DNA from 2 places in the Spirillospora sp. NPDC052269 genome. Region 2 is predicted to be linked to the other one. Evidence: riboswitches for the same ligand, from Rfam matches in the RefSeq annotation. Region 2 holds a riboswitch; the other holds the start of a gene.
What was found. A riboswitch is a leader RNA that binds a small molecule or an ion and turns the genes downstream of it on or off. The one in region 2 is predicted to bind S-adenosylmethionine.

Region 1: it holds a riboswitch for S-adenosylmethionine, as region 2 does, so the genes downstream of both, AB0L06_RS20180 (aminotransferase class V-fold PLP-dependent enzyme) here and thrC (threonine synthase) in region 2, are expected to answer to the same signal.

What each region holds. Positions count from the first base shown of each region.
Region 1 covers NZ_JBFAUU010000009.1:24,336-28,539, reverse strand. Annotated here, with positions in the region: gene AB0L06_RS20185 (SseB family protein) at 1-691, opposite strand, end outside; gene AB0L06_RS20180 (aminotransferase class V-fold PLP-dependent enzyme) at 908-2,437, opposite strand; SAM riboswitch class IV at 2,540-2,656, opposite strand; gene AB0L06_RS20175 (DUF8711 family protein) at 2,708-3,097, shown strand; gene AB0L06_RS20170 (transglycosylase domain-containing protein) at 3,219-4,204, opposite strand, start outside.
Region 2 covers NZ_JBFAUU010000005.1:481,965-486,168, forward strand. Annotated here, with positions in the region: gene AB0L06_RS13675 (sulfotransferase family protein) at 1-183, shown strand, start outside; gene AB0L06_RS13680 (alpha,alpha-trehalose-phosphate synthase (UDP-forming)) at 180-1,610, opposite strand; SAM riboswitch class I at 1,924-2,067, shown strand; gene thrC (threonine synthase) at 2,083-3,327, shown strand; gene AB0L06_RS13690 (MoaD/ThiS family protein) at 3,339-3,620, shown strand; gene AB0L06_RS13695 (nucleotidyltransferase domain-containing protein) at 3,711-4,204, shown strand, end outside.

The DNA.
Region 1 (4,204 bases), on a different contig from region 2:
GCGCCGCGGACGCCTGCTCCGCACCGGCCTCGACCGGAGGCTGGTACTCGGCGGCGGCGGCGGGCGGCACGGCAGGCATCGGCGCGCCGGGCGGCGTGGCAGGCGTCGGTGCGGCAGGCGGCTGCGCGCCGATGGGCTCGCCGTGCGCGCCGTCCTGAGCAGGCGCGGACGGAGCGGCCTGCGGCGGCGGTGCGGCCGGGCCGGACAGCGCGGACGGGTCGGGCTGGTGGTGGCCGGCGAGCGGCGGACGCTGGTCGCCCTGCGCGAGGCGCAGTATGAACCAGGCGGGCAGGCGGCCCTCGATCGGGAGCGAGACGTCCCGGACGGTGTGGGACGGGACGTCCACCGCGAGCCACCAGTTGTTGTCCGGCCAGGTCTCGGCGAGGACGGTGAAGGGCGCCCGGATGTAGTGCCGGTAGGACGGGCCGAGGCAGGCGCGCATCGCGGTGGGCGAGGTGTAGACGAGCACGAACGTGCGGTCGTCCTCGTCCTGCGTGGGCCAGGTCGGCTGCCGCCGGCCGGCGAGGACGTCGTCGGTCATCTCGGGTGGGACGGGGACGACGAGTTCACTCTCCGCCAGCAGCCGGAAGTACCCTTCCTGGTCCCCGTTCCGTACCGCGTCCCCCAGTCGGCGCTCGAGCTCCGACGTGGGTTGCCAGCCGTCCGCCACGGTCGCCACCCCCTGTTTCATCCCGCCCCGGACCTTCCTCCTCCCGGACCCCGACGCCGGGAGGCGGGCCCGCTGGGCACCTTACGGACCTGCTTACGCTACATGGGCGAACAGAGCTAAAGCGCCCACTCGACCGGTCCGCGGACGACCCTCGGGACAGTATGGCGCGGGACGGTGACAATCCCGCGCCATCCGCCGAAGGCCACCGGCCTCCGGGCCCACCGGAGTAATGGAGATCTAACCCCGGGGCAATTGCGCGGTGCCGACTTCGGCACCCCCGCGGGCGAGGACGGCGACCGCCTCGACGAGCCGGTCCACATGCGCCTCGGTGGTCCCGATCCCGAAACTCGCCCGGACCGCCGAGCTCGGCCCGCCCGCACAGCTCCCACCACCCGCACCGGACGCTCCACCCGCGTTGGACGCGCCGCCCGCGCTGCCCGCGCCGCCCGCGCTGCCCGCTCCGCCCGCGCTGCCCGCTCCGCCCGCGCTGCCCGCTCCGCCCGCGCTGCCCGCTCCGCCCGCGCTGGACGCTCCGCCCACGTTGGACGCGCCGCCTGCGCTGCCTGCGCTGGACGCGCTGCCTGCGCCGCCCACGTTGGACGCGCTGCCCGCGTTGCCTCCGCTGGACGCGCCGCCCGCCCTGGCCGCGCTGACTGCGTTGGACGCGTTGGACGTGTCGAGGAGGTGTTGGACGAAGGGGTGTGCGCAGAACTTTCCGTCTCGGACGCCGATCCCGAACCGTCCCGAAAGGGCGACCGCCAGTTCGCGCGCGTCCCAGCCGTCCACGACGAACGACACGATGCCGACGCGCGGTGACCGGTCCCCCCAGAGCGTGAGTTCGCGCACACCCGGGATCCGCGCCAATCCGGTGCGCAGCCGTGCGAGGAGCCGCGCCTCGTGCTCGACGAGCGGTGTCCAGCCGGTCGCGGCGAGGGTCTCGCACGCGGCGGCGAGCGCGAGGACGCCGAGGACGTTCGGGGTGCCCGCCTCGTGCCGCGCCTCGGGGTCGGCGTGCCAGTGCGCGCGGTTCCCGTGCTCGTCGACGGACGCGCTGGCCCCGCCGCCCTTGAGGTACGGCCCGGCGGCGCGCAGCCAGTCGGACCGTCCGGCGAGGACGCCCGCGCCGAACGGCGCGTACAGCTTGTGCCCGGAGAACGCGACGTAGTCGAGGCCGAGCGCGGTCATGTCCAGCGGGCGGTGCGGGACGAGCTGCGCCGCGTCCACCGCGATGCGCGCGCCGTGCGTCCGCGCGACCGCGGCGAGCTCCGCGAGCGGCCACACCTCGCCGGTCACGTTGGACGCGGCGGTGACCACCAGCAGGCGCGGTCCGGCGGGGGAGGCGGCGAGCGCCCGGCCGGCCGCGGCGACGGCCTCGGTGGGCGAGGCCGGCGCGGGCAGCCGGACGGCCCGCCGCCACGGCAGCAGCGTCGCGTGGTGCTCGGTCTCGAACACCACGACCGTCGTCCCGGACGGGACGCAGTGCGCGAGCAGGTTCATCGCGTCCGTGGTGTTGCGCGTGAACACGACCGACGAGCGCTGCCGCGCGCCGAGGAAGCCCCGGACCGTCTCGCGCGCCTTCTCATACGCGGCCGTCGTGACCTGGGACGCGTAGCCCGCGCCCCGGTGCACGCTGCTGTAGTACGGCAGTGCCTCGGAGATCGCCTCCCGCACCGCCGAAAGACACGGCGCGCTCGCGGCGTAGTCGAGGTTGGCGTAGGGGACGGCGCGCCCGTCGTCCAGCGGGACGGGCGCGTCCGTCCCGATCACGGAGGGAGTGGAACCGACAAAAGGGGTAGCGAGGGCAGTCGCGGACATACGTGGGCACTCCTCGGGATCAGGGATCCCGAGGGCCAGGCCCTGGAACGACGGGATCCGCGCTTGCCGGGGCGCGATACCACGCCCGGCCCGGTCCTCACCCGGGGCACCCCATCGCGGACGAAGGGTTGCCGGCCAGCTAGCCGGGGCTTGACGCTGGCGCTCATGACCTGGTGCGAAAGTATAGGAGGGACGGGATGTGGATCAAGTCGGAGGGCACGGATGACGCACGGGGTGATCACGAGACTGGCGGCCGGGGGAGCGCTGGCGGCGGGCGCGGCGGCGCTGCTGGCCGGCTGCGGCGGATCGGTCGGCGGCGGTAATTCGGCCGCCACCTGCGGAGACGCGAAAACGGCCTACGAGAAGTACATCGGCGGTGTGCACGCGGTGTCGGCGGCGGACGCCGCCCAATGGCGGCAGCCGACCGAGCAGCTCGCCGCGAACCTGTCGGGGCTGGCGGACAAGGCGTCCGACGACAAGCTCAAGAACGCGCTCAAGGACCAGGCGGCCAAGCTCCGCGCCGCCGCCGGAACGGTCGCGGCGGGCGACGTCGAACAACTCAACGCGACCCTCGCCGCCGCCCCCGGCGCACTGGGCACCGCCTGCGACTGAGCCCACCGGCCAACGCCCGCAACGGCCAACGCCCACGGCGGCCAACGCCCACAACGGATGACGCCCATGACGAACGGCGGGTATGGGAAAGGGGTCCCGAGAGAACTCGGGACCCCTCGGGTCAGAAGCCCAGGTCGTTGGTGCCGGTGCCGGTTCCGCCACCCCCGCCGCCGCCACTGCCGCCGCCACCGCCTCCGGTTCCGCCGCCGCCTCCGGTTCCGCCACCCCCGGGATTGGGGCTGCTCGGACCGCCTGTCGGCTTGCCGGTGGGACGGTGCGTCGGACGGCCGGTCGGCTGGCCCGGCCCCGTCGGGCGGCCGCCTGGCTTGGTCGGCTTGCCGGACGGCGGCTTGGTCGTCGGGGTGTCCGTCGGACGGTTGGTCACCGGGCCCTGGTCGTAGCCGGTGTCGATGGACGGCGGGTCGAACGACTTGGCCGCGAAGTTCTTGATCGAGACCGCGTCGCCCATGTAGCTCTTCCAGATCTGCGCCGGAAGCTGGCCGCCGTAGGACCCGTAGCCCGGGATGTCCAGCGGCTTGCCGTCGCTGCGGAACATCGCGACGGTCGTCTGGAGCTGCGGGATGAACCCGTTGAACCAGATCGCGGCGCCGGCGTTGGTGGTGCCGGTCTTGCCCGCGACGTCGCGTCCGTCGTCGAGCTGGGCGCCGCGGCCGGTGCCGCCCTCGACGACCTTCTGCATCGCGTAGGTGGCGTCCTTGGCGACCTGGTCGCTGAAGACGTTGTCGCCCTTCTCGGAGAACTCGTCCGAGTGGCCCTTGTTGTCGTCGACCGAGCGGACGACGTACGGGGTGCGGTGCGTGCCGTCCGCCGCGAAGGTCGAGTACACCCCGGCCATCTCGATCGGGTGCACCGAGATCGGGCCCAGCGGCAGCGACGGGGCGTTGTTCGCGCCGTTCGCGGTGAGCTGGCTCTTCGGGATGCCGAGCGCCTCGGCCATCTTGGTCACCTTGTCGAGCCCGACCTGCTGGCCGAGGTTGACGTAGGCGGTGTTCACCGAGTGCTCGGTGGCGGTGACCAGGTTGATGTTCCCGAACTGCTCGTCGGAGTCGTTGTGCAGGGGCGTGCCCGCGAAGGTCTGCGGGGACG
Region 2 (4,204 bases):
CCGAGCGGCCTGCCCCGGCCGGGGCCCGCGCTGTTCGCGAAGTTCGCCGCGACGGCGACGCACCGCCGGCTGGCGCACGGCAAGGCCGACATGCGGGAACGCTGGCGGCGGCTGCACGAGCCCAACCCAGTCACCTGCCTGCTCGAACCCGCCACCGAGCCTGCGCCGTCGCCGACCGCCTAACCGAGGGCGTCGAGCTGGTCGGCGAACCAGCGGGCGGGCGGGAGCGCGGTCGCGGCGGCGGCGAGTCGGCGGCACCGCTCGCCGCGCTCACCGGACGGCATGAGCAGCGCGTGATGCAGCGCCCCGACGGTCTGCGACACGTCGAACGGATTGACCGTCAGCGCGTCGTCCGCGAGCTCGGCGGCGGCGCCGGCCTCCCGGGACAGCACCAGCGCGCAGCCGTCCGCCGACAGCACCGGCCCCTCCTTGGCGACGAGGTTCATGCCGTCCCGGATCGGGTTCACCAGCAGGACGTCCGCGAGCGTGTAGGCCGCGAGCGAGCGCGGATAGTCGTCGTTGACCTGCACGATCAGCGGATCCCAGGTGGGCGTCGCGAACTCGTCGGAGATCGCCCGCGCCATCGCGTGGACGGCCTCGGTGTACGCGCGGTACTCGGCGAGGTCCGTCCGCGACGGATACGCGAACGCCAGGTGGACGACCCGTCCGTGCCATTCGGGATGCGTCGCGAGCAGCTCGCGGTAGGCGGCCAGGCCGCGCACGATGTTCTTCGAGAGTTCCGTCCGGTCCACGCGGACGATCAGTTTGCGGTCGCCCACCTGCGCGCGCAGTGTCTCCCGGCGTTCGGCCACGTCCGGCTGGGCGGCTCGTGCGCGCAGGGACTCACCGTCCACGCCGAGGCCGTGCACACCGATCTGGGTCGTCCGGCCCGCGTAGGTGACGGATCGGCCGTCCACGCGTGCGCCGGGCAGGATTTCGGCGCAGCATGCGAGGAAGGCGTCCGCCCAACGTCGTGTGAGGAACCCGGCGTGGTCCGCGCCGAGGATGCCGCCGAGGACGGCGACGGCGATGTCGTCCGGCAGCATCCGGAAGTACTCCGGCGGCGCCCACGGCGTGTGCGAGAAGTGCGCGATGCGCAGGTCGGGGCGCCGCTCGCGGAGCATGCCCGGCGCGAGCGACAGGTGGTAGTCCTGCACGACGGCCTTCGCCCCCTCGCCGGACGACTGGGCCACGGCGTCGGCGAACGCCGCGTTGTACGCCTCGTAGGACTGCCAGTCCCGGCGGAACCGCGCGTCGAAATGCGGCGCGACCGGCGTCTCGTACAGCAGGTGGTGGACGAACCAGAGCGTCGAGTTCGCGACCGAGTTGTAGGCGCGCTGGAAGGTCGCGGCGGGGATGTCGAGCATCCGCACCGCCGCGTCGCCGGTGTCGTGCCCCGCCTGGTCGAGCCGTCCGTCCGGGGCCTCGCGCGCGGCCTCCCGGTCGGCGTCGCCGAGCGCCGCGCACACCCACAGCACGTCCGTCTCGGCCGCGACCCCGGCGAGGCCCGACACCAGTCCGCCGCCGCCGCGCCGCGCGGTCAGCCCGCCGCCCTCGCTCCTGGTGAACGACACCGGACCACGGTTGGACGCCACCACGATTCGACTCATGGAGGCAGCGTCTCAGCCGAGGCGCCCGCACATCAAAGGGGCCCGCGTGGTTCATCGGCACAGACCTGTCGCCACCTCCACGGACACCTCCCGGCAGCGTGACAGAAGTCTGTCGGGTGACCAAGGCCACGAGCTGAACGCATCTCAACCGGCGAGATGGCCTTGTCCGCGAACCGGTCACGTCATGTAATCTCGGGCCACGGAGTTCGAAAGAACCCCTCATATAACTTCATATCGCTCATCCAGAGGGGTGCAGGGAGCACAGTGGCCGAACGGGCCGGTCTTCCAGCTCAGCCCTCGCACAACTTCATATCGCTCATCCAGAGGGGTGGAGGGACCGGCCCTACGAAGCCCCGGCAACCACCCGGTCAGAACGCACTCGCGACTCCGCGAGGCCGACCGGGAAGTGGTGCCAACTCCGGCCTGCGACCAAATCGGTGCGCAGGGAAGATGGGGAGAAGGGCCTCGCCTCATGGCGCTCACGTCTGCGATCGATCTCGGACCCGCCACCGCTCTGACCTGCCGCGAATGCGGCCACACCCGTGACCTCGGCCCGCACTACGCGTGCGAGGAGTGTTTCGGGCCGCTGGAGATCTCCTACGACTTCGGCGACGTCACCCGCGCGTCGATCGAGGCGGGACCGCGCAACATCTGGCGGTACAAGGGGCTGCTGCCCGTCCCGTCCCACGTCGAGGAGACGCCCAACACCGAGCCCGGCCTGACCCGGCTCGTCCGGGCCGACCGCCTCGCCGAGACGCTCGGGCTCGCGAGGCTCTGGGTGAAGGACGACAGCGGCAACCCGACCCACTCGTTCAAGGACCGCGTGGTCGCGGTCGCCCTCGCCGCCGCCCGTGAGCTGGGGTTCACCGTGCTGGCCTGCCCGTCCACCGGGAACCTGGCGAACGCGGTCGCGGCGGCCGCCGCCCGCGCGGGGATCCGCAGCGCGGTGTTCGTGCCGTCCGACCTGGAGGCGCAGAAGATCATCACGACGGCCGTGTACGGCGGGACGTTCGTGACCGTGGACGGCAACTACGACGACGTCAACCGGCTCGCCTCGGAGATCGCCGGCGAGCAGGAGGACTGGGCGTTCGTGAACGTCAACGTCCGGCCGTACTACGCCGAGGGGTCCAAGACGCTCGGCTACGAGATCGCCGAGCAGCTCGGCTGGCGGCTGCCGGACCAGATCGTCGTCCCGGTCGCGTCGGGGTCCCAGCTCACCAAGATCGACAAGGCGTTCCAGGAGCTGATCAAGCTCGGCCTGGTCGAGGACAGGCCTTACCGGGTGTTCGGCGCGCAGGCCGCGGGCTGCGACCCGGTCGCGAACGCGTTCAAGCAGGGCTGGGACGTGTTCCGCCCGGTCAAGCCGGACACCATCGCCAAGTCCCTCGCGATCGGCAACCCGGCGGACGGCACCTACGTGCTCGACGTCGCCCGCCGCACCGGCGGCACGGTCGAGGACGTCACCGACGAGCAGGTCGTGGAGGGCATCCGGCTGCTCGCCGCCACCGAGGGCGTCTTCGGTGAGACCGCGGGCGGCGTCACCGTCGGGGTGCTGAAGAAGCTCGCCGAGTCCGGCGTGCTCGACCCGTCCGCCGAGACCGTGATCATCAACTCCGGGGACGGCCTGAAGACCCTGGACGCCGTCGCCCCGTTCGTCGCCCCGACCGCCGACATCGCCCCCACCCTGACCGCGTTCCGCGCGGCCGGGATCGCCTGAGAGGAGCCCTCATGAGCACCGTTTCCGTCCGCATCCCGACCATCCTGCGGACCTACACCGGCGGCGAGTCCGAGGTGGACGCCGAGGGCGTCACCCTGCGCGCCGTGGTCGCCGACCTGGAGTCGTCCTACACCGGCATCTCCGCCCGCATCCTGGACGACAACGGCAGGATCCGCCGCTTCGTCAACGTCTACGTCGGCGACGAGGACGTCCGCTTCGCCGAGGGCCTCGACACCCCGACGCCCGCGGGCACCCAGATCTCCATCATCCCCGCCGTCGCGGGCGGCTGCTGACGGAGCCGGACGTCCGAGAAGCGACACAAAAGCCCTCTTTCCCTGTGGGAGAGGGCTTTTCGTGTTGATTGGGCGGGTAAAGGGATGGTCATGGGGATAGCGGAGGATGTCGCCGGAGTGCTGCGCGCCCATCCGGCCGTGCGGGGGGTGGAACTGGTCGGGTCGCGGGCGCGGGGGACGGCCGTGCGGAGTTCGGACTGGGACTTCGCGGTGGCCGTGGACGACTTCGGGGAGGTGGCCGCCGACCTGCCGGAACTCGTCGCACCGTTCGATCCGGTGGCGGCGCAGTGGGATCCGCTCGGCGAATGCGCGAGCTACCTGCTGGTGTTCGCCGGGCCGGTGAAGGTGGACCTGCTCTTCCGGGACGTCCCGCGGCGTCCGGCCGGGCCATGGCGAGTAGGGCCGGACACGCTGCGCGCGATCGACGCCCACTTCTGGGACTGGATCCTGTGGCTGGTCAACAAGCGTCGGCGTGGCATGGACGACCGGGTGCGCGGCGAGCTGCTGACCATGAGCGGGCACCTGCTGCGTCCGCTCGGCGTGCAGGCCATCCCGCGGTCGCTGGAGGAGGCCGTGGCCGGATA